One region of the Staphylococcus sp. MSU001 genome, then DNA from elsewhere that is predicted to be linked to it. Evidence: predicted binding sites of a transcription regulator. Region 1 holds the regulator's gene; the other holds the start of a gene.

Evidence for each region. The regulator Rex, encoded in region 1, represses fermentation and respiration genes when NADH is low (regulators of the CRP and FNR family bind a similar motif). The targets are predictions, from matches to a motif close to TTGTGAAATATTTCACAA.
Region 2: arcA (arginine deiminase) is a predicted target of Rex. The motif match lies at 10,926-10,943, and genes of this name have one in related genera.

What each region holds. Positions count from the first base shown of each region.
Region 1 is NZ_JBRIKK010000007.1:92,751-105,408, forward strand. Features, by position in the region: gene agrA (quorum-sensing response regulator AgrA) at 1-386, shown strand, start outside; gene ACVBFA_RS04880 (carbohydrate kinase family protein) at 454-1,413, opposite strand; gene ACVBFA_RS04885 (sucrose-6-phosphate hydrolase) at 1,420-2,892, opposite strand; gene ACVBFA_RS04890 (LacI family DNA-binding transcriptional regulator) at 3,152-4,105, opposite strand; gene ACVBFA_RS04895 (ammonium transporter) at 4,240-5,490, opposite strand; gene ACVBFA_RS04900 (sulfurtransferase TusA family protein) at 5,910-6,134, opposite strand; gene ACVBFA_RS04905 (YeeE/YedE family protein) at 6,186-7,238, opposite strand; gene ACVBFA_RS04910 (hypothetical protein) at 7,325-7,606, opposite strand; gene ACVBFA_RS04915 (redox-sensing transcriptional repressor Rex) at 7,746-8,381, opposite strand; gene ACVBFA_RS04920 (ABC-F family ATP-binding cassette domain-containing protein) at 8,728-10,662, shown strand; gene ACVBFA_RS04925 (MutS-related protein) at 11,004-12,620, shown strand.
Region 2 is NZ_JBRIKK010000002.1:155,203-167,860, forward strand. Features, by position in the region: gene ACVBFA_RS01865 (BglG family transcription antiterminator) at 1-202, opposite strand, end outside; gene ACVBFA_RS01870 (beta-class phenol-soluble modulin) at 770-904, opposite strand; gene ACVBFA_RS01875 ((S)-acetoin forming diacetyl reductase) at 1,206-1,985, shown strand; gene ACVBFA_RS01880 (hypothetical protein) at 2,405-4,570, opposite strand; gene ACVBFA_RS01885 (DUF1672 domain-containing protein) at 4,551-5,465, opposite strand; gene ACVBFA_RS01890 (chromate transporter) at 5,670-6,173, opposite strand; gene ACVBFA_RS01895 (ArgE/DapE family deacylase) at 6,512-7,756, shown strand; gene ACVBFA_RS01900 (M4 family metallopeptidase) at 8,189-9,712, shown strand; gene ACVBFA_RS01905 (arginine repressor) at 10,226-10,687, shown strand; gene arcA (arginine deiminase) at 11,025-12,260, shown strand; gene argF (ornithine carbamoyltransferase) at 12,365-12,658, shown strand, end outside.

The DNA of each region.
Region 1 (12,658 bases):
ATGATCCATCTGAATTAAAAATGAGAATCATAGATTGTCTTGAAACAGCACATACACGACTCAAATTATTATCTAAAGAAAGTAATGTAGATACGATTGAGTTAAAACGTGGAAGTAATTCAGTATACGTTCAATATGATGATATTATGTTTTTTGAATCATCTACGAAATCTCATAGACTCATCGCACATCTTGATAATCGACAAATTGAATTTTATGGAAATTTAAAGGAATTAGCACAACTTGATGAACGTTTCTTTAGATGTCATAACAGTTTTGTGATAAACAGGCATAATATTGAATCTATTGATTCAAAAGAACGTATTGTTTACTTTAAGAATGGCGAAAATTGTTTCGCTTCAGTACGTAATGTTAAAAAAATATAATGTAACACCCACCTTTACGATATGAAGTTGTAAAGGTGGGTGTTTGACTTATTTCTTATGTTTTTAATCAATAATAGTCTTTTATATCTTCTTTTGTTGGCAAACTTTCAATAGCACCATGTTTCGTTGTTGTAAGTGCTGCAACACGATTACTAAACGCTAGTATATCCTTTCCCTTTTCCTTAAATAAATCTTTACATTCAGAATGCCGAGCCTGGAGTATGCAATAAATAATAGCACCTATAAATGCGTCACCAGCACCAGTTGTATCAATTGCTTGAACTTGATACCCCTCATGATGAATACGATAATCATCTTTGGTAAAAATAGTGGCACCTTGTGCTCCTTGCGTATAAATCACTACATTAACTTGACCTCTAAATAAAGATTGAATTGCTTCATCTTCATTCTTCTTACCAGTAATAAATAATAATTCTTCATCAGATATTTTAACAATATGAGCTTTAGGTATGAACGCATTAATTGTACGTTGACATTCGAGTTTATCTTCCCATAAAGGTAAGCGTACATTAGGATCAAAAACAATAGTACCTCCTACTGACTCGAATTTTTCAATCATTTTCTCATGGGCATATTTCATGTCACTCTCTATTAAATCTACAGAACAAAAATGTAAAATATCGTCTTGGAAAACTTTAATATCATCAATATTTTCAGGTTGATATAACATATCTGCAGAAGGTTTACGATAAAATGAGAAATCTCTTTGACCATCATCTTGAAGGCTAACAAATGCCAACGCAGTATTTGCTTTATTAGTTCGCTTAATATATTGCGTACCTACACCAAGTTGTTCAATTGTTTCTACAATGATATCACCAAACGCGTCATTTCCTAGTTGTGTTATCATTTCTGATTTTCCACCTAATTTACTTACTGTAGCCGCTACGTTACACGGTGCGCCTCCAACTTGTCGACTAAATTGTTCAACATCTTTTAATTTTGAATGTGTTACGTGTGGTATGAAATCAATTAATGCCTCACCAATGGCAAATAGACGTCTCATTATAAATCACCCTTTTAATTCATATTTAGTGAATTTTAAATATACTTGACCAGATTCAGTCGAAGCTTTTATACCAGTAGCATCCTCATTTGGGAAAATACGTGAGGTTAAAACACGCTCACCATCATTACAAAATATTTCGATACTAGATGTATCTACAAAAATTTGTAACTGTTTTAATGGTGAGTCTAAAATGGTAGAACGCGTTGTTCCATCGACATTTGATGGTAGTTTCCCACTATCGGTACGATCTAAAGTGAGTTTATTTTCGTGTTTATTATAAGTAATCAGTGTAGATTCAGATCGAGAGCTACGCAATTCAAAATATATTTCTGAAGCATCATTTTCTAATATATCTATAATCATCTCATACTGTTTACCCTCATATGGATGTAATTTACGTTTGAATTTATTAGCATATCCCAAAGCTGTTTCTTTATTTGTTCTTAAATCTTCTAACTGCTTAAAAGGTCGTTGCTTAAGTTTTCCATTTTCAATAGTCAGTACTCGAGGAATAGTAAGACAATGTGCCCACCCCTCTTTATCTGTAGGATACTCTGTATCTGGAAGTCCCATCCATCCTATTAAAATGCGTTGTCCATCTGCATCAATAAACGTTTGTGGCGCATAGAAATCAAAACCATTATCCAATTCTTGAAAACTTTCATGATCGAAAAATAGATTATTAAAGTTTAAATCTCCTATCATAAACCCTGATTGATAGATATTTCTAAATTTATCTCCTTCAGCTTCAACACCTTGTGGACACATGAGTATGACATCTTTATTGCCTAGTCTAAAATAATCAGGGCACTCCCACATATAACCAAATTGTGTCAGATTAGTTTTAATCTCACCCTCAAAATGCCAATCAACAACATCTTGACTACGATATAAAAGTAAACGACCCATCTCATTTTCATTTTGAGCACCTAGAATAGCGTACAGTTGATTATTTTTTTCAAATACCTTGGGATCCCTGAAATGACTTGTATAGCCTTCAGGTTGTCCATAAATCACAGGTTTAGGAAACTTCTCTATTTTTCCGTCTTTGTTCATTCTGGCAATCATTTGACTGGAAATTCTATTCCAATGTTGGTCACGGTGATTACCTGTATACATATAATAAAGGTGATTTTGATATTCAAAAGCACTTCCACTGTATACGCCATGACTATCATACTTAGTATCAGGTTTAAGAAGTGTTCCTTGAGGTTCAAAATGTAATAAATCTTTGCTTTTATAATTAAACCAATATTTTAAACCGTGCACAGCACCTAACGGAAACCATTGATGTGAAATATAGTAGTATCCTTCATAATAAATGAGTCCGTTTGGATCATTCAATAAACCCATTTCAGGTTGGATATGAAATGTTTGTCTATATAAAGATGTATCCACTTGGTGTTTCAGTTGCTCAAGATATGTTTTATCAACATCCTCAATACGTTGGTATCTCTCTTCACGAGTCCACTCCACTATGTTCTTCCTCCTACTACAATTATTTATATATTAATAACTCTATTATTCTAACATATTGATTTAGAGAAATATGTTAATAATGTCACTGTTTGATATGTTTAAATTCAGGCCTATTAATATCCAATTGATACCAGTCAACATATAATTAATTATTTCATTTAACTATGTTTTCACAATAATTATACCAATTTGATTAGCAATTATCATTATATGTGGTATCGGTTCCATTTTAACCAAAACAAGCTTGTTGTGCATGTTAATTCAATTGGATAGGAATTTTTATTTTTAATGCTGTTTGTTCACCTTTTAATAGTTGGTTAATTTCTTTTAATGCTTGCTCTCCTGCTTCAAAGTAATTATAGCTAACCGTTTGAATGACAGGTGATACTATTTGAGTCATAGGGTCTCCACCAAATCCATATATTGAACAATTGTAAAACCTTTGTTGATGATCAGAGCAATATTTATGGATTGCAAAAGCAATGGTATCAGTTGCTCCAACTATCGCATCAGCATGATGTACTCTTTTAAGTTGCTGACTTACATCTTTAAAAGCTTGTTCATGCTTAAATGTTGTCTCATAAATTTTCGGACTTATGTGATAGTCATTCAACGCTTGAATAACTCCCAGCTTACGTTGAACACCAACTGCAATATCTTCTTCACTTACACCAAAGAAATGTACATTTCGACATCCTTTTTCACCAATGAGTACTCCAATTTTATATCCAGCTTCATAATCATCGTGATATATACTATATAGTTGATCATGTTCTTGTCCCACTATAATGACAGGAACATCTATTTTCTCAATGACTTCAATATGTGCTTCAGTAATATGTGTTGCCATTAGCACGATTCCATCAACTTTACTACGTGATAATGTTTTTAGTGCCGAAATTTCACCGTCTATTTCTAATCCTGTGTAATTTAATAATAACTGATATCGATGTTTATTACATTGGTGTACCAAGCCCTTAATTGTTTCATCAACAGCGTATGAATTCATACGTGGAATAATTGCTCCAATCAAATTGGTACGTCGAGCTCTTAAGCTTTGTGCAAATTGATTAGGTTGATAATTATTTTCTTCTATTATTTTAGTTATTTTTTCTTTTGTTGCTGGACTTACAGATCCATTATTTAAAAAGCGTGAAACAGTACTTTTCGATACTCCAGCTAGTTTTGCTATATCTGATATATTTTTCATAAAAAATCACCTATCACGTCATCAATCATTCCTTTTTATTTTATCATATGAACCAACGCTTTAAATAGTTGAAATTATTGTTTAGAATACGATTAAATAAATTGACGTGTTAGGTGATTGTCATTTATATAATTTTAAAACTTAATATGACGATTAAACTTATTTAGCTCTCCATAGAAATATGCTTTCTCACCGTGTACTATAACATCGAGTCCGGTTTTATCTTCTTCTTGAGTTGTAGCTAAAGGAGTAAAAATTTTAATAAATCTCGCAATCAAAAATGTGACTATTGCGCTAAAAACGACAGTCGCAATTGCCGCGCCAAGTTGAATGACTACTATTTTAAAATCACCTGTATAGATAAAACCATTCTGCACCGCACTATTAATTTGATGTGATTGAAAAACTCCTGTAAACACAGCTCCTAAGATACCACCTACACCATGAATACCAAATGCATCAAGTGCATCATTATATTGGAGTTTTACTTTGATTAAATTTATAACGATATAGCAACCTATGCCACCAATTATTGCAATAATCATAGCACTCATATAGCTGACGTATCCTGCTGCTGGTGTAATAGCGACAAGACCAGAGAGTGCTCCAGATAAAAGACCTAGTAAACTTGTAGTCTTTTTCAAGATATATTCAAAGATTAACCAACCGAAAGCACCTGCACTTGCACCAATAACTGTATTCACAAACGATATCATGGCTATGTGATCAAATGTAAATGCACTGCCCACATTAAATCCATACCATCCTAACCATACTAATATACCACCTATAAGTGTAATTAATAGATTATGGGGAGTATGTTTTTCTTTCTTCTTACCTATACCTATCATTATCCCAAGAACCAAACCAGATACGCCTGATGTTATATGAACTACTGTTCCACCCGCATAATCTATTGCTCCAATTTTACTAATCCAACCACCACCCCATACCCAGTGGGCAACAGGGCTATAAATTAATAGAACCCATAAACTCACAAAAATCAGATAAGGAATGAATCTCATTTTCTCGGCTATCGAACCTGATAGAATAGATACCGCAATTGTACAAAACATCATTTGAAACAACATAAATAATGAGAGAGGGATATGAGGACTCAAAGTTTTTGAAATTTCAAAACCAACATGATGAAGACCCAAAAATTTCAAACCACCTATCCATTGATTACCTCCATCAAAACTTAAAGAGAAACCAATCATTATCCATATAAACGTGACAATGACAATGGCAACCATACTTTGCATTACAGTATTTAAAGCATTTTTTGATTGTACGAGTCCCCCATAAAAAAGGCTTAAACCTGGTGTCATTAACCATACTAATAGAGTACATAAAAATAGAAATATTGTATCATTCATATTCATACTTACCACTTCCTTTAAAAACATCATAATGAGTGTTTTTTTTAAAAGCAAAATTAGGTAAGGTCATGTTACACAGTATGTCACTTTAAGTTACATTGAATATATAAACGTAGTACTAAAAACAAATTACTTTCGTTACACCATGTTAGTAATGAGTATAATAAAAAGATAATCTTGATTTAGTTATCTCATTACAATAATAAATAAGCCTGGGACAATGATTGTTGTCTCAGGCTATCATAATTCTACTAACGAATTTCATTAAATTAAAAACAGTCTTCAAGTTTAGCTCTTTCTTTCAACGATATAGCTAATGGCTACTTAATTTAACTTTTTTCTCGTCAATTTAATCTATAATTAAATTTGCTTAATTTTCTATCCTTAAAAAATCTTTTTATCAACCTTATAACTATAAGTTTTTATGCCTTTTGAATGGTAATAGTCCATGATGCATCATCAAGTTGCTCATAGTTTGTAACTGGATATCCATTTTCTGCAGCCCAATTAGGTAATGCTTCGGTAGCCTGGGTGCAATCGAAATCGATTTTCAATTCATCCCCTTGATTTAAATCATTCATTTTCTTTTGTGCTTCTATTAAAGGAAATGGACAAACCATCCCTACTGTTCCTAATTCGTATACCATTGATATACCTCCTCATTCACTTTATCTAATGTCACATTTGAATAACCAATATTAGCTTTGAGATACTTGTTGTAACTTTTTCATAGGTTTTACAAAAATAAAATAACTCATAAACCAAACACCAATAATCATAGAGGCTAAAGCAATCCATCCTTGCCAACTCATTGTAGCTGTCTCTACTAGACCATTACCGATAGAGCAACCACCTGCAACTGAAGCACCAAATCCCATAAATATGCCACCAAGCGCACTATTGCGAATTGTCTTAATATCTGGCAATCTCCATCTAAATTCTTTAGACCCTTTTGCAGCTATATAAGAACCTATGAATATACCTAGTACCAAAAGCACACCCCAATCAATAAATTTTAAATCTCCTGAAATAAGATAATTTACAAGATTTGCAGATGGTGTTGTTATACCTAAGCCACCCATTCTCCCAGTAGATTCACTCATAGGCCAAGCAAGTAGAGCAATAAAACCTATTGCAATGCCAGCAACAAATGGATGATATCTTTTTTCAAATAGATAATGTCTAATACCACTATATTTTTGTTTAAGTTGGGGCACCATTATTTTAGGCTTTCGAATTGTTTTTACAACAAAAAATATTGTAATTACAGTTAATAACGTGACGAGAATCCATTGTGGTATACCAGTTGTACTCGTCATACTTGTGCTGACTTGTGTCGGTTTATTTATTTGATTCATTATTGGAAGAAGTACCCCAGTTTTAGTTACGGCTGAAGTCAATGCATAAAATATTAATGCCACCCAACTTCCAATTAACCCTTCACCAGCCCTATACCAAGTTCCAGTCGCGCATCCTCCAGCTAATACTATTCCTATTCCAAAAACAAAGGATCCCAAAATAGTTCCTATAACTGGAAATGTTTCTGCTGGAACCTCAATAATATTCAAGTTCTTTAGAATAAGTAAACCAATACTTTGGACTGTAATAGCAATAAGCAATGCATAAAACATTTTGTTACTCTTTTGAACGTACATATCTCTAAATCCACCAGCTAAACAAAATCTTGTTCTCTGCATTACAAATCCTAGCAATATGCCAACGACTAGTCCGCTTATAATTGTCCAAACCATTTTATCACCTTTTTCCGATATAAATACTAAGGTATTATAGTAGAAAGGACAATATTTTGCAAATTCTTAATTTTCTTTATTATTTTTTAATATAAATATTTTGTGAGTTTGTTTAAGTCATTTTTAGATAAGTTACTAAATTTATACCACTCTCCATCAGAATAATAAATAAACAATTTATTTCCTAATAAACCTTTAGATATTCTATACCGCACAATGCTAGAGAGTTCGAATTGGATATTGAATGGATTATTGTTTTGATTATATGCCTGAAACTCCAACTTATTTTCACGTATCAACAATATACCAGGAACTGTCATTATTCTAGGAATATGTGGTTTGAAATTACAATTTATTTCTTGAGTCACTTGTTTCAATCTCCCATTTCAATAAATATCAACTTACAATTTTTGTTAAAAAAGTTTCGTATTTATAATCTATTGTAACTGTTTAATATAAAAAAAGCACTCTCAATTGAGAGTACTATGTTAAAGTGATTTTTATTAATTATTTACTATAATTTTTCATGAAGAACAATAATGATTGTAACTCTATACCAAAGTCAATATGATGTACTTGGACATCTTGGGGTGTTTTAATTCGACGTGGTGTAAAGTTTAGTATACCTTTAACACCGGCTTTCACAAGTTCATCAGCAACTTGTTGAGCTACATTATCTGGTGTTGTTAAAATGACTACATCAATATCTTCTGATTCTAATGTCGTTTTGATATCATCGCTATGTTTTACCACAACGTCACCAATATTTTCACCTATAATATCTGATCTAATATCAAAAGCTTCAGTAATTGTCATCTCATCATGTATTGAAAAGTTATATGTAAGTAATGCACGCCCTAAATTACCGATACCTATAATGGCAATTTTAATTTGATCGCTCTCACTTAATTCTGATTTAAAGAATTCAAGCATACTATCTATATTATATCCATATCCTTTTTTTCCTAATTCACCAAAGTATGAAAAGTCTCTTCTTATTGTAGCTGAATCAATTTGTAGTGCTTCACTTATTGTTTTAGAATTAACACGATCTATACCTTTACCTTTCAAAATACTGACAAATCTGTAATATAAAGGTAAACGTTTTAATGTAGCGCGAGGAATTTTAAAATCATCTGACATATATCTAACCCCCTTTTTCGCGTATATTATGCATGTATCTTTAAAATCAGTAAATGAGTTAAAACATATGTTGAATGTCATCTCATAATACAAATAATTGTCTACAACGAATACTTAAACATTATACATTATTAATTTTTAAAAATAAATATCCTAGTTTCATGTGTTCTATGAATACTGTAGAATAGAGGTAATTGAGTTTAACATCATTTCAAGACAACGTACACAATTTATTTTTCTATTTAAAATTCGATAATATAGAATTAACAAAAATTTAAATATTCAAAAACAAATACTTTATATATAGTTTAAACCTATTTCAAATACATAGAAAGGTGAGAATCGAATGATACTTTTACAACTTAATGACATCTCCAAATCGTTCGATGGTGAAGATATCTTCACAGATGTTAATTTTGAGGTGAAAACTGGCGAAAGAATCGGCGTAGTAGGCCGTAATGGAGCTGGTAAATCGACATTAATGAAAATCATAGCAGGTGTTGAAAATTACGATAGTGGTCATATATCAAAAATCAAAAATTTAACAATGAGTTATTTAACTCAGCAAATGACACTCAATTCAGAAGCTACTGTCTTTGAAGAAATGTCTAAGCCCTTTGAACACATTAAAAAAATTGAAAATTTAATTAAGGATGAAACAGATTGGCTTGCACGAAATGGACAAGATTATGAATCCGATGAATATCAATCACATATTGAAAAATATGAAACTTTAACTAATCGTTATGAGCAATTAGATGGTTATCAATATGAAAGTAAAATTAAAACAGTACTGCACGGGCTTAACTTTACAGAAAACGATTTCAACAAGCCTATTAATGATTTTAGTGGTGGTCAAAAAACACGTCTTTCTCTTGCTCAAATGTTACTTAAAGAACCCGATCTACTCCTTCTTGATGAACCAACTAACCATCTAGACATGGAAACAACCAAGTGGTTAGAGGATTACTTAAAGTACTTTAAAGGAGCAATTGTGATTATCAGTCATGATAGATATTTTTTAGATAAAATTGTAACTCAAGTTTATGATGTTGCTCTAGGAAATGTAAAACACTATGTAGGAAACTATGAGCAATTTATAAAGCAACGTAATCAGTATTACGAAAAGCGCATGCAAGAATTTGAAAAGCAACAAGAAGAAATCAAGCGTTTAGAAACCTTTGTAGAAAAAAATATTACTCGTGCATCTACAAGTGGCATGGCTAAGAGTAGACGTAAAACATTGGAAAAAATGGAACGTATTGATAAACCTATGATAGATGCTAGAAGTGCAAATATACAATTTGGCTTCGACCGTAATACTGGTAATGATGTGATGCATATTCATGATTTAAAGATTGGTTACGACTCACCTATTACACGACCTATAAACCTCGAAGTCTTTAAAGGGGATCATATAGCTATCATTGGGCCAAATGGTGTTGGTAAAACAACATTGATAAAAACAATTGCTGAAAAACATCCAAAACTAGGTGGTCAAATTATCTTTGGTGCTAATTTACAAATTGGATACTATGATCAAAAACAAGCTGAATTTAAATCAAATAAAACCATTCTCGATTATGTTTGGGATCAATATCCACACATGAATGAAAAAGATGTACGTGCAGTATTGGGGCGTTTCTTGTTCGTTCAAGAAGACGTTAAAAAAATTATCAATGACTTATCCGGCGGAGAAAAAGCACGATTACAATTAGCACTTTTAATGTTACAACGTGATAATGTTCTTATCTTAGATGAACCGACTAACCATTTAGATATTGATTCTAAAGAAATGCTTGAACAAGCATTGAAAGATTTTGAAGGCACGATTATTTTTGTATCACATGATCGTTATTTTATTAACCAACTTGCAAATAAAGTTTTTGATTTAAACCTTAATGGTGGCCAAATGTATTTAGGAGATTATCAGTATTATATTGAGAAAACTGAAGAAGCTATTGCTATCAAAGCACATGAAACAGAAATTCAAAATAATTTTGAAAATAAAGAGATAAATCAAGACGCAAATACTTCAACCTATTTCAGTCAAAAACAACAAAAAAGACAACAACGTAAATTAGAAAGACAAATTGAACATTGTGAAAGACAAATCGAAGAATTAGAATCACAAATATCACATATCGAAGAACAGCTAACACAGCCTGAAGTATTTAACGACCCTCTAAAAGCTAGTAAATTTGCCAATCAAAAATCCGAAACCGAACAAAAATTAGAACAAATAATGTTAGAATGGGAAAAATTACAAGAAAAGCTCTAATTTCCAACATAATGACAAGACACCTAAAAGTTGAATATATGACTTTTCGGTGTCTTTTAGTATGTTTTTACACAAATATTATTAACAGCATGAATTACTTTCATAATCAATATCCACAGAGTTATCCTATTTATCCACAAGTAAATTGACACTTTTATGTTTTAAAATTAACTTATTTATTTACATATCCACAAACAACTTCACTACTTACCCACAACTTACTCACATTTTGTTGATAAGTACGCACGTTCCCTATTGACAACTTATTTTCCATTTTTAATTGTTTCAGATATTCATTTATGAAATAATTTATTGAGAAAGATAAAGGAGAACTAAACTTCATGACGAACAATCAAACCTTAGTACTAATTATATTAACTTTCATCATCCTAATTACACTTGTAAATGTAATTATATCTATAATAGAGAGACGTAAACAGATTGCTAAAATAAATACTTTATGGGATAACAAATTAAAATTAGAAAGTTTTATACGTCCTAATTCACGATTCGATGCCCAATACCGTACTTACCGTGATCATTATAATAAGCAGTCATTTATCGACGATAAGACTTGGTCAGACCTAAATATGGATACGTTATTTCATAAAATTAATTTTAATTTCACTGCAATTGGTGAAATGCGACTATATGCAACTTTAAGAGGTATGTTTAAGGTAAATCAAACCTCATTGATAAACATGTTTAAAGATAATAAAGTATTTCGTTTAAATGTATCTTACATTCTTTCTAAAATTGGTAAAAATGTATACCCTTTGTTTCCAGATCAAATGTTACCCTCTAAGCGTAATATTTTATTAATGTTTTGTCCGTTGTTACCATTTATTGGGTTTGCATTCATTTTTTTAATTCCTTCAAAAGGTATATTAATATGTCTTACTTTTATGATTTTAAATGCAATATTATCTTTCAAACTAAAAAAATCTTATGACCAAGATTTAAAATCAGTTTTTTATACTGCTAATGTTATAAAGCAAAGTCAAGCTTTAAGTAAGATTGAGAGCACGCCAGCGATAAGTGTTGATTTTACTCATTTTAAAGCTTCACGTCGTTTTAGCGGTTTATTAGCTAGATTAGAATCACAAGATATGGTGAGTAGCATAATTATGTTTATTAAATTAGTATTCATGATAGATTATGTTTTATTTCATTTAATACAACGTAGCTACTTTAAGTATCAAGAAGAAGTTATGGCATGTTATGACTATATAAGTATATTAGATAATCATTACTCTATAGCTATGTATCAACATACTTTGACACATTATTGTTATCCTAAAATCAATAACAATATTAATGGCCTTCAAATGAAATCAATCATTCATCCTCTGCTAGATGAAGAAAATGCGATTGCTAACACCATTGACATTTCAAATCATATATTACTCACAGGCTCTAATGCATCAGGAAAATCTACATTTATGAAAGCAGTTGCACTAAATTTGATTTTAGCTCAATCAATACAAACTGCAACAGCTCACTCATTTATTTATCAACCTGGCTATGTAATGACATCAATGGCAAATGCGGATGACGTTTTAAGTGGTGACAGTTATTTCATGTCAGAACTTAAGTCTATTCGTAGATTATTTAACACTTATCAGTGCAATAAGATATATTGTTTTATAGATGAGATTTTTAAAGGAACGAATACAACTGAACGTATTGCCGCTTCTGAATCAGTATTATCGTATTTAGATAATCAAAAAGCATATCAGGTTATCGCTGCGACACATGATGTTGAACTATCAATATTATTAGAAAATACATATAATAATTATCATTTTAATGAATCTATTCAAGAAAATAGCATATTTTTCGATTACAAAATTAAACCTGGTAAAGCCAATACACGTAATGCAATTGAATTACTGCGTATTACACAGTTTCCTATCGATATTTATCAGCGTGCTCAACAAAATATTCGAAACCTCTAGAATTAATTAGTTTAATATTTATAAAAAAGTTAAGCGCC
Region 2 (12,658 bases), on a different contig from region 1:
TATAAAGCCATGTATTTAGCATATAACCTTTAGATTGTACACTTAAAATTAATTCATTTAGAAATGTAGTATGTATAGTTTTAATATCATTACGAATAGTTCTGTTAGATACATTTAACTGTTTGGCAATATCATGGCCACTTATATATGTATCTGTATAATTTAATAACAATTTGATGAGTTTGATTTGTCTATCAATCACGATTAATCACTCTTCTCTATATAAACTTTGAGAAAACGCTTCAATGATTTACTTTAATTCTATTATTAAAATTGAACACAATCAATATGGGGAAAACGTGAAAAATATTACCATCATCTTAATTACAATTATAAGAAGTCGTTATTTATAATTAAGTTATATTTTTAGAATAGTAGACATCAATTATTAAAAAGTAAAATTTGAATTAAATTAGATTTGAGTTCGATATATATTAAGTGGTAAAGAGATGAAATTAATATCTCTAATAAAAATTGCTTCACTTTAAACCATGTGGAAATCAGTTCGCTTAAGAGTGAAAGTTAATGGTCCAGTATGATGGTGGAGTATTAGAACAAATGATTTTGTCAGAGAAATAGAGGGCTAAAATGATAAATTCTAAAAAGGTTATAGAATTAATATTTTAAGATGAATAGTACAGTATAGTCACTTGTTCAACTTAATTAGCATCTACAACTACTAATATGTTAACAAGGCTAGGACATGATATGTATCCCAGCCTTGTTTTATGGTATTTAGAAACAATGAGGTTTCATATGCTATTTTGAATTAAACAAATTTTAAAACTTGATCAACGATTTTTGCAACTGTATCTGCAATACCGAATCCCATGTCTACCCAATCTTGTTTTACGTGTAAACCAGCGTTTACAGCGTTATGTAATGATTCAACGATACCTGACATAATAATATAATCCTCCCTTGTTGTTGTTTGTGATACGCTTACATAACTATTTTTAACATACATGTAGATACATGTAAATGGAGTTGAGAAATTTTAACAAATTCTTTAAAAACAAAATAAAATTGAGAACTAGGAATTTGGAATATTGCGACTTCTTGTAATTTAATTAATTGCAATAGATGAACATTGAAAATTAAATGTTAATAAAATTGTGCATTTATTCACAATATCTTCACATCAAATTGCACAAATTATGATAATTTAAATATATAATCTTAAGAAATATTGAGGAGTGGTTTTGTTGAGTAACTCAAAAAAGGTAGCCGTTGTCACAGGTGCAGCACAAGGTATTGGCTTGAAAATTGCTGAGCGTCTATTTGAAGATGGATATAGCATCGCGCTTGTAGACTTTAATGAAGCGGTAGCTAAAGAGTCAGCTGAAAAATTATCAAAAGAAGGGCAAGAAGCAGTTGCTTTTAAAGCAGACGTTTCAAATCGTGATCAAGTATTTAGTGTGTTAAATCAAGTCGTTGAACACTTTGGCGATTTAAATGTCCTAGTTAATAATGCTGGTCTTGGTCCAATGACACCAATTGAATCAGTAACACCTGAACAATTTAATCAAGTTGTAGGTGTTAACGTAGGTGGTGTATTCTGGGGCATCCAAGCTGCAATTGAACAATTTGATAAATTAGGACATGGCGGTAAAATTATCAATGCCACATCTCAAGCAGGTGTTGAAGGTAATGCTGGCTTATCTCTATATAGCAGTACTAAGTTTGCTGTTAGAGGATTGACTCAAGTAGCAGCACGTGATTTAGCTGAGAAAAATATTACAGTCAACGCATTCGCACCTGGTATTGTTGAAACACCAATGATGAAAGGTATCGCTGAAAAGCTTGCTGAGGAAAATAACCAACCAATGGAATGGGGTTGGAAACAATTTACAGATCAAATTGCTTTAAAACGCTTGTCTAAACCTGAAGATGTAGCTAATGTAGTAAGCTTCTTAGCAGGTAGCGATTCAGATTATATTACTGGCCAAACAATCATCGTTGACGGTGGTATGAGATTCCACTAAGATAAATATCAATGAGATATAAAAAAGTTGAGTAAAGTTAATTCTAGAGATTTTAAAGTTTCTAGAATTAACTTTTTTAATTATCAAACATTAACATTCTTCTATTCTGTAAAAATAACTTAAGCTATTTAAGGTACTTTAACTTCTTAGAAAATGGTCAATATTTATAATTAGTAATTAAATTTAAAATTGATGGCGTGATATATTGTGGCATATCTTTTACAAAAGGTATGCGCTTAGAAAAATATTCACTCTCAGATCCAGAAATGACATGAAATCTAGCAATTGCAAATATTAATACTTTGGTTTATTAATTGATCCATCGATAAATCTAACATAGTGATTTTTATCTTTATTATATAAAAGAATGAAGATAAAAAAGATGTATGTGAAAAGTGTGCTCACATACATCTTTTTTATTAATATACAGCTGATTTTTCTAATTGCGCATTTACTTTTGACATATTCGAACGTATCACTGATGCTGATTCATCCATAGTTTTGATGGCTTGCCCAGCATTTTCATTCAACCCATTACACACTACTTCAAATTGTTGAGCCATTTGATCTAAACGCGCTTGAGCTTGAGTATTTAAAATAAACATATCGTCATAATGACTTGGTTCAAAAATCATATTAACAATCGTAGGTTTCGCATTTTCTATAATATCATCTAAGTGATTTTCGAGAATAGGCGACGCAACTTTCAAATCATTTAATAGAGATACCCACTTATCTATTTCACCTACTAATCTTTCAAGTGCAGAAATTACAATTGAAGGACTAAATGGAGAAGCTTTCAATGCAGTAATAATAGCTGGGTTTTTCAACATTGTTTTAATAGAATATATACTTAATTTCGCATTTGTAAGTGCAGTAACTGTTTTATCGATATCATCCTTAACAGGTTTGAAATACTCGTTATATAACTCTTCTACATATTCTGCTAAATCTTTTATGCCCTTATCAATATGATCTTTTAAAATTGACATTTTACGAGTTAAGTAATTGGAAGATTCGATTGAACCGTAAACCATATTTTCACCACTATAACTTATATTAGTATTACCATCCATTATAGTGGCATCTTGTTGAGACATGATATTTTTAATATCTGCTATTTGACGACCATAAATATCATTTTGTTGTTTTACTTGTAAAATATTTCTAGATACCACTTGAAGATGCTTCATCATTTCTTCAGCTACACCATCGTGAAAATCATTATCCAAATTTTGAAATATTTTTTGGATTTTTGCTTCAAGTGTATCGTGAATTGCTTCGATACCCTTTTCTAAATTACGGACTATTTCAGAAATATATTCTTCAAGTGATTTAAGACCTATAGAAGGTATTAAGCCAATTATAGGATCGATAACTTTGTGTACTTGATCAATCGCTTCTTCAAAAGACTGTCGTTTGTGTTTAATGGAATTACATAAGTTTTCCAAGGAATCAAGGCATATTTTATCAATGAAATCACTTTTAAGTTTATGCTTACGATTACTAAAGTTATTGTTTTCATGTTGAGATATATTAAAGCTTTCATTTAGAAATTTAACACATTCAGATAACATTTTACTTGTTTCACCAGTTACTAAATTATGGAGATTTTCTAACTTTTCAATATCTAATTTAATTAATGTGCCAGTACCAGAACGAGAAATAGATTCTCCTGTCCAGACATTTATTGGGATTCGGCCGTCCATGTCTAAAGTAATATTAATCGTTTTAGGTTTTGATTTGCCTTTTTTAGTATCCGTATCCTTAACAGATTTTATCTTTTTAACAGGTATTTCTTTGTAAGTGTTATTTTTTTTATTAAATTTTCTTTTATAACCTAAATGACTATCAGCAAGACCTTCAAGAGTAGGAACACCGGTTTTAAGGTCTACACGTTTCCCGGGATTATTTTTAAATACCGGATCTTGAACCCAAGACAATATATCATAAGTGCTATGATAATTTATAATATTATTATGTTTTTTAGATTTAGTACCTCTCCAAGACGCTTCAGGTAAGGTTGCAGGATCAGTCGTAACTACTTTTAAATTAGGATTTTTAACACCTGCTAATTTAGCACCAACTGCTCCTTGAGAATTTCCGCCTCCATAAACTAATTTTTTGTCTTTAAAGTATGTTTTTTCAATACCATACTTTTCATAAAAGTCATCATCATTAAGATGCTTAGCATCAGAAATTTTTTTTTGATAGTTATCCAAGTATTGATTATTTTGTTTGATAAGTGAAGTGCTTTTATTTTTATCATTCATCAATTTAATATTTTGAAGCCAATCATCTGCAAGTTTATCTTTCAAAGGATTGTTAGGATTAATAGATTCGTTGTTGTCGGTACCTTGATGTGCAATTAATTGCTGTCCAGTATATTTACCGTCTTTAGTTAATAATTCAATAGTTTTTGAATCGGAAGCACCTTGAGAATTTGAGGTGGATGCATCATCGTAAGAATCAATTACTCTGAATTTTTTACCGTTAACTGTAAATTGTTTATTTTTAGTATTGTGATATACCCAAAAGCCATTTATTTCAGCTATATCTCTATCATTAATTTTTAAATCCGTCATGGTCGAACACCCTATACTCATTAATTTGATTGTTACTTATGTTTGGATCGTTGATTTTTAATTTGTTATTGCTAAATAATAAGTGGAATGTGAAATTATGTGGAATAGATGGCTCTTTTCTCATTTCTTTAGCCATGGATAAAGTATTTTTTCTAATGATTTTTTCGTCATATTCGTCCAGAGTACTGAAAAGTGTAGTCGTTATTTCTGTATTAAGATACGTATCTTTTTTAGACTTTAATTGTTTCATATGCTTTTTAAAATCATCGTTACTTTCTTTAATTAAAGGTTCAAAATGTTTTCTATAATCTCGTAATTTCGTGGAACTAGTAGTAATGTAAAAGTAATTATTTTGATAGCCTATATTTTGAGTTTTAGTTATTGCTTCATCGGTGAATCCAGTATAGTGATATTTATCTTCTTTATCTTTGAGGTATTTTTCTAAGTTATCCATTTTTTCCTTATTTGCTCTATATTCAAAACCGCTTAACACAGTTCCTACCATATCACTCATAGTATCTCCGTTATCATTGCTTCGCATGGAGCCTTCTTCATGGATTGATTCCTTATCAAAAGGGATGCTTGCATTAAACACAATGTCATGATCATCGCAATGAACATAGACTTCGACGCCATCACCACTTCCTACAACATTTGTGGCTTTAACATTAAGGCTAAAGTTATCTTTAAAAAATTGTTCACCAAGTTTTTCGTATTCTTCACGATGTTTTTTCGCATGTGCGATAGCACTTTTTTCAGCTACTGGTTGGAAACCTTGACCTTTGTATTGACTTGCGGGAATTGATTGTGATGCATAATTTTTTTCTTCATGCACTGTTGAACAGCCTCCTAATATTAGTGATGAAACGATAATTGTGGCTATTAGTTTTCTCATGATACACCTCAATATAAGATTGGTTACTTTCATTTTAACTTAATTTATAAATTATATAAATAGAATTTATAAAAGTATTAAACAAATATAACATTTTTCACATATTAGTTATATTGATTTTATAGCAATTTCAAACATATTCGAATAAAAAAATAAAAAGCTTACACAATGTAATTTGATACATGCATAAGCTTTGTCATATGATTAACGATTTTTATTCTGATTATCATTTGTTTCATGATTTTGATTGTTGGAATTATTATTTGAGTTGCCATTTTGTTGTGAATCAGATTGATTATGATTAGGTTGTGACGACTGTTGTGGTGTTGATTGTGATGGTTGATGATCTGATTGATTAGTTTTGTTCTGATTCGGTTTCTGTTTGTTATTTTCTGAAGAGTTATTTTTATTTGAACCGGACTGTTGATTATTATTTGGGTATTGATGGTAGTTAGGTTGTTGTGCTGGTTGTTCAGTACCTGATTGATTATCGTTGTTATAATCACTATTTGTTGGTTGCGTTTGGTCATGTTGTTGATGAGTATCACGATTCTGATTTGAAGTATTATTTTGTTTGTTTTTGCGATTGTGTTCTATTTTTTTATCGTTCTTATTAGAATTCGTATGGTGGTTAATAGCTGCATATAATGAAAAGCCCAATGCACATATAAGAATGATTACCACTATTGTAGCTAAAAATTTTTTCAAAGCGTATATCCTCCATCCTCTTTATTAGCTATATTTTATTATAATCCTTTTATTATTGTAAGTAGAATTATTCTATAAGTTACAAAAGAAATTCTAAATTTATTCTTCTATTAGTAATATATTACAAGCTAGAATTATCGTTTAACGTCTAAGCATAATGTAATGATTGAACCATTGTGCTTGTTATAATCATTTAATATAAGACATGACTTTAACAATGAATGGTATATAAGTATTGTAAGGTAAACAATATAGATAAATGAGATACATTATAGAATAAAAGTTATCCTTACATTGTTAAATTAAAAGTTTTACAAATTAAGAAAGGTGGAATAACGATGCGCGTATTATCTAATGAGGAAAGAGTTAAAATCTTATCCGATATAGTGTCAATAAAAACTGTAAATAGCAATGAATTAGAGGTTGCACAGTACTTAGAAAAACTATTTAATCGGTATGGAATTCGTTCACATATTGATACAGTTACAGATGGTCGAGCAAATTTAATTGCAACCGTTGGTTCAAGTCAACCAGTTATAGGAATATCTGGTCACATGGATGTAGTATCTGAGGGAAATCATGATCATTGGACGTATGATCCTTTCACACTCACAGAGGATCAAGGCTATTTATACGGTAGGGGAGCTGCAGATATGAAATCTGGATTAGCAGCTTTAGCCATTGCTCTTATTGAAATTAAAGAAAGTGGTAAGTTAACACAGGGAACTATTAAATTCATGGCAACAGTGGGTGAAGAAATGGAACAATCTGGTTCGCAACAGTTGTTTGAAAAAGGATATGCTGATGATTTAGATGCATTACTTATTGCGGAACCATCATTTCCTAGTTTGGTGTATGCACATAAAGGTTCAATGGACTTTAGAATAAAATCTAAAGGACGTGCTTCACATAGTTCATTACCATTTTTAGGTCAAAATGCTATTAAGCCATTATTAGAATTTATTCAAAATATAAATCAAGAATATGAAAAAATAACACAATCAGTAAAAGGTGAATCCTTAGATTTTTCAAATATGATAAATAATTTAGGAAGTCAACTACCTAACCATATAACAAAGGAAAAGGCACAAGAGCTTATTCAAGGACTTGTTATGACTAATAGTATTGTTCAAGGGGGAACACAAGTTAATTCAGTACCTGATTTTGCTACAGCTGAATTTAATGTACGCACAATACCAGAATATAATAATAACAAAGTTAAAGCGCTATTTAATGAATATATAGAGCAAGCAAATCAAAATGGTGCTAGTTTGACACAAGAACTTTATCTTGATTTAGAACCTGTAGTAACAACAGGTCAAAATCGCTTGGTAGAGCTAGGGTTTGATATTGCAAAAAGCCATTTTTCTAACGAAAGAGATTTAATCGTTACTCCTACTGTAGCAGTTACTGATGCTTCCAACTTATTAAAAGGAAAAGATGAAAATTTTCCATTTTTAATGTTTGGCCCGGGAAATGGACCTCATCAAATAAATGAGTGCGTAGAAAAAGCCAATTATTTAGAATTTGTGGAATACTATATAGAGTTTATCACTTCATATTTAAATGAAGAGAATGAGTAATAAAGATGTGACGTTACACCCTCCAAGTAGAATTTAAAATATTCAACTTGGAGGGTGTTTTTAATATAACATCGTAAAACTAAACTGTATTTAAAAAATACGCCGTACCATATTGTTCTGGAATTGTTGATTCTTCAGAAAGTGACGACTTTTTAAATCTATTTCTCAAAATATAGCATTTGAAGTGAAACGTTTTAACTATTTGATATAATAATTAATTTTATTTCATTTTAATTAACTGAAGTGTATTATACCATTAATTCTAAATTAAAATTTTAACATAAGTTTTTAAAGTATTGTACAAATTATTTATACAAAAAAATTATAAGTGATGATTATGTGAATTAAATGAAATTTTCATTTACTTTTCAGAAAATTTTAATTACTATTATATAGTAAGTTGTTTTTCATTAATTTATAGGAGGTAATAAAATGAAGAATTTTTCTAAATTCGCACTTACAAGTATTGCCGCATTAACTGTGGCAAGTCCTTTAGTCAATACGGAGGTTGACGCTAAGGATAAAGTATCAGCAACTCAAAACATCGATGCGAAAGTAACCCAAGAATCTCAAGCAACTAACGCATTGAAAGAGTTACCAAAATCTGAAAATATAAAAAATCATTACAAAGATTATAAGGTCACTGATACTGAAAAAGATAACAAAGGATTTACGCATTACACATTGCAACCGAAAGTGGGCAACACGTATGCACCCGACAAAGAAGTAAAAGTTCATACGAATAAAGAGGGTAAGGTAGTTCTTGTCAATGGTGATACTGATGCTAAGAAAGTTCAACCTACGAATAAAGTATCGATAAGTAAAGAAAATGCCACAGATAAAGCTTTCGAAGCAATAAAAATTGATCGTCAAAAAGCTAAAAACTTAAAAAGTGATGTCATCAAAACCAATAAAGTTGAGATTGATGGAGAAAAAAATAAATATGTTTATAACATAGAAATTATTACAACTTCACCAAAAATTTCTCATTGGAATGTGAAAATTGATGCTGAAACGGGTCAAGTAGTTGATAAATTAAATATGATCAAAGAAGCAGCTACTACAGGTACAGGTAAAGGTGTACTAGGTGACACGAAACAAATTAATATTAATAGTGTCAGCGGTGGCTATGCACTACAAGATTTAACTCAACAAGGTACACTTTCAGCTTACAATTACGATGCGAATACTGGTCAAGCTTACTTAATGCAAGATAAAGATAGAAATTTTGTTGATGATGAACAACGTGCAGGTGTAGATGCAAATTATTATGCTAAAGAAACGTATGACTATTATAAAAATACTTTCGGCCGAGAATCATATGATAATCAAGGTAGCCCAATTATTTCACTCGCACATGTAAATAACTTCCAAGGTCAAGATAACAGAAACAATGCGGCTTGGATTGGTGATAAAATGATTTACGGTGACGGAGATGGACGTACATTTACAGCGCTGTCTGGTGCAAATGATGTTGTTGCACATGAAATTACACATGGTGTAACACAGCAAACTGCTAATCTTGTTTACCGTTCTCAATCAGGTGCATTAAATGAAAGTTTTTCAGATGTATTTGGTTACTTCGTTGATGATGAAGATTTCTTAATGGGTGAAGATGTTTATACACCTGGCGTAGGCGGAGATGCCTTAAGAAGTTTATCTAATCCAGAGCGTTTTGGACAACCATCTCATATGAATGATTTTGTTTATACAAATTCTGACAATGGAGGCGTACATACGAATTCAGGTATTCCGAACAAAGCAGCTTACAACACAATTCGTAGTATTGGTAAACAACGTTCTGAACAAATTTACTATAGAGCGTTAACTGTTTATTTAACTTCAAATTCTGATTTCCAAGATGCCAAAGCATCATTACAACAAGCAGCATTTGATTTATATGGCGACGGTATTGCTCAACAAGTAGGTCAAGCATGGGACAGTGTTGGCGTGTAGGCGAACCGTTTTAAAATAAAAATATGTTAACAAGTATCTAAAAATGAATTTTAAAGAACCTTAACAAAGAAGAAGTAATGTTAAATATTTACAATCTTTAAAGCCTTAATCGAAATGAGTGTTGACTTAATTTCGACTCAGCCTGAGACAAACTTAACTGTCTCAGGTTTTTTATTTCATCATAAGAGTGAACTAAGATCTTCAGGAATTTTTAAACTAATACAAAGCCGCTTACTTTACCTTGAGGTAAGACTACGGTTTGTCTAGCGTAAGTGTGACTGCTTAGTAATGAGTATAAAAAACCTAATAAGAATAAAAGGGGAAATATAGATAAAATGATAGTTAAATAAACAAATTAATTTTAAATTTGAATGTATGTTTACGTACTTTGTCACAAAGGACATAAAAATTCTTATAATTATCAACAATAAAATGATAAAGTATAATTAAATAAAAAGAAATTTTAATTTATAAATTAAAATAAATTAGTTATCTATAGGAGTTGATCATTCAATGAAAAAGAGTAAACGACAAGATTTAGTAACTATGATTGTTAAGCAAAATCACATTTATAAAAAAGCAGATATTATTGATTACATTGATGATCACTTTGGTGTACGTTATAGCATGACTACTATTGCAAGAGATTTAAGAGAACTCCATATTTATCGCCTGCCTGTGAAGGCAAATCAATATGAATATAAATTACTTACGCAGCAGTCTCAATTAGACTCAAGAGTAAAACTTAATGATTACATAAAAACAGAAATTATTAACACTATGATTAAAGAATCGTATATACTAATAAAGACGACACCAGGATTTGCACAAAGCATAAATTATTATATTGATCAGTTACAATTGAAAGAGATTATAGGAACTATAAGTGGTAATGATACGATTATGATTCTTACACATTCCCAGTCTATAGCTGAATATGTCTATTACAAAATATTTAATCATAATTATTCATAAAAATTTATAAAGTTGTTTATTATAAATATAACCTGGTAAGCGCATACATCGTTTATCAGGTGTTTTTTATTTCAATAAATATGAGTGTTGTTATTTGATTAAGTATTCAAATTTATGAATAAAAAACTTTTATCCATAAAGATGTAAAGGTTCATATTACTCAAATATTCATTTTTTCAACGAAAGTATGCAATAGTAATGTATATTCAAACATAATTATGTATTGAATAACCAAATGTTGCGAAACTTTTTACATTTAGTATGTGATAATCATCACGAACTTAGTTATTAATCAGTTTTATACTGATAATGTAGCGAAGAAAAGGAGGAAATGAGTATGACAAATGGACCTATTCAAGTTAACAGTGAAATCGGGAAACTAAAGACGGTATTACTTAAAAGACCAGGGAAGGAATTAGAAAACTTAGTGCCTGATTACTTAGATGGATTATTGTTTGATGATATTCCATTTTTAAAGGTAGCTCAACAAGAGCACGATCGTTTTGCTCAAGTTCTTCAAGATGAAGGAATAGAAGTGCTTTATTTAGAAAAATTAGCAGCACAAAGTATAGAAGATTCAAATGTCAGAGAGCAATTTATAGATGACGTTTTAGCAGAATCTAGAAAAACTATCCTAGGGCATGAAACAGAAATAAAAAAACTCTTTTCAACTTTGTCAAATCAAGCATTAATTAATAAGATTATGGCTGGCGTACGCAAAGAAGAAATACAACTTGAATCGACACACCTTGTAGAGTACATGGATGATAAATATCCGTTTTATCTTGACCCAATGCCTAATCTATATTTCACACGTGATCCTCAAGCTTCAATTGGTAAAGGTATGACAGTAAATCGCATGTTTTGGAGAGCAAGACGCAGAGAATCGATTTTCATTTCATATATTTTAAAACATCATCCTAGATTTAAAGATGAGAATGTTCCTTTATGGTTGGATCGTGACTGCCCATTCAATATCGAAGGCGGAGACGAACTGGTGTTATCTAAAGATGTACTTGCAATAGGGATATCTGAACGTACTTCTGCACAAGCAATTGAACGTTTAGCACGACGTATTTTTAAAGATCCGTTATCTACTTTTAAAAAGGTGGTGGCGATTGAGATTCCAACTAGTCGAACATTTATGCATCTAGATACTGTTTGTACAATGATTGATTACGACAAATTCACTACACATTCAGCAATTCTTAAATCAGAAGGAAACATGAATATCTTTATCATCGAATACGATGATAAAGCTGAAGATATCAAAATCCAACATTCTAGTCATCTTAAACAAACATTAGAAGAAGTGCTCAATGTTGATGAAATTACATTAATACCAACTGGAAATGGTGATATCATCGACGGAGCTCGTGAACAATGGAATGATGGTTCGAATACTTTATGCATCCGTCCCGGTGTGGTTGTAACTTATGATCGTAATTATGTTTCTAATCAATTGTTACGTGAGCATGGTATCAAAGTTATTGAAATTCCTGGAAGTGAACTTGTACGTGGTCGAGGAGGCCCTCGTTGTATGAGTCAACCTTTAATAAGAGAAGATCTATAGATATAAGATAGGGTGTTGAATAGATATAGCTTGAGCATCACGAAATACATTCACTTATGCTATTAAATTTGATAGCGACTTATAAAATGAAAGGGGCACATCCCATGAAAAACATCAAGAAACCCTTCGATTTAAAAGGTAAGTCACTGCTAAAAGAGTATGATCTCACAGGTGAAGAATTTGAAGGTCTAATCGATTTTGCTATGACGTTAAAAAAATATAAACAACAAGGCACACCACATCGATATTTAGAGGGTAAGAACATTGCTTTACTCTTTGAAAAGACGTCTACTCGCACGCGTGCCGCATTTACAGTCGCATCTATTGATCTAGGTGCACACCCTGAATTCTTAGGGAAAAATGATATTCAATTAGGTAAAAAAGAATCTGTTGAGGAT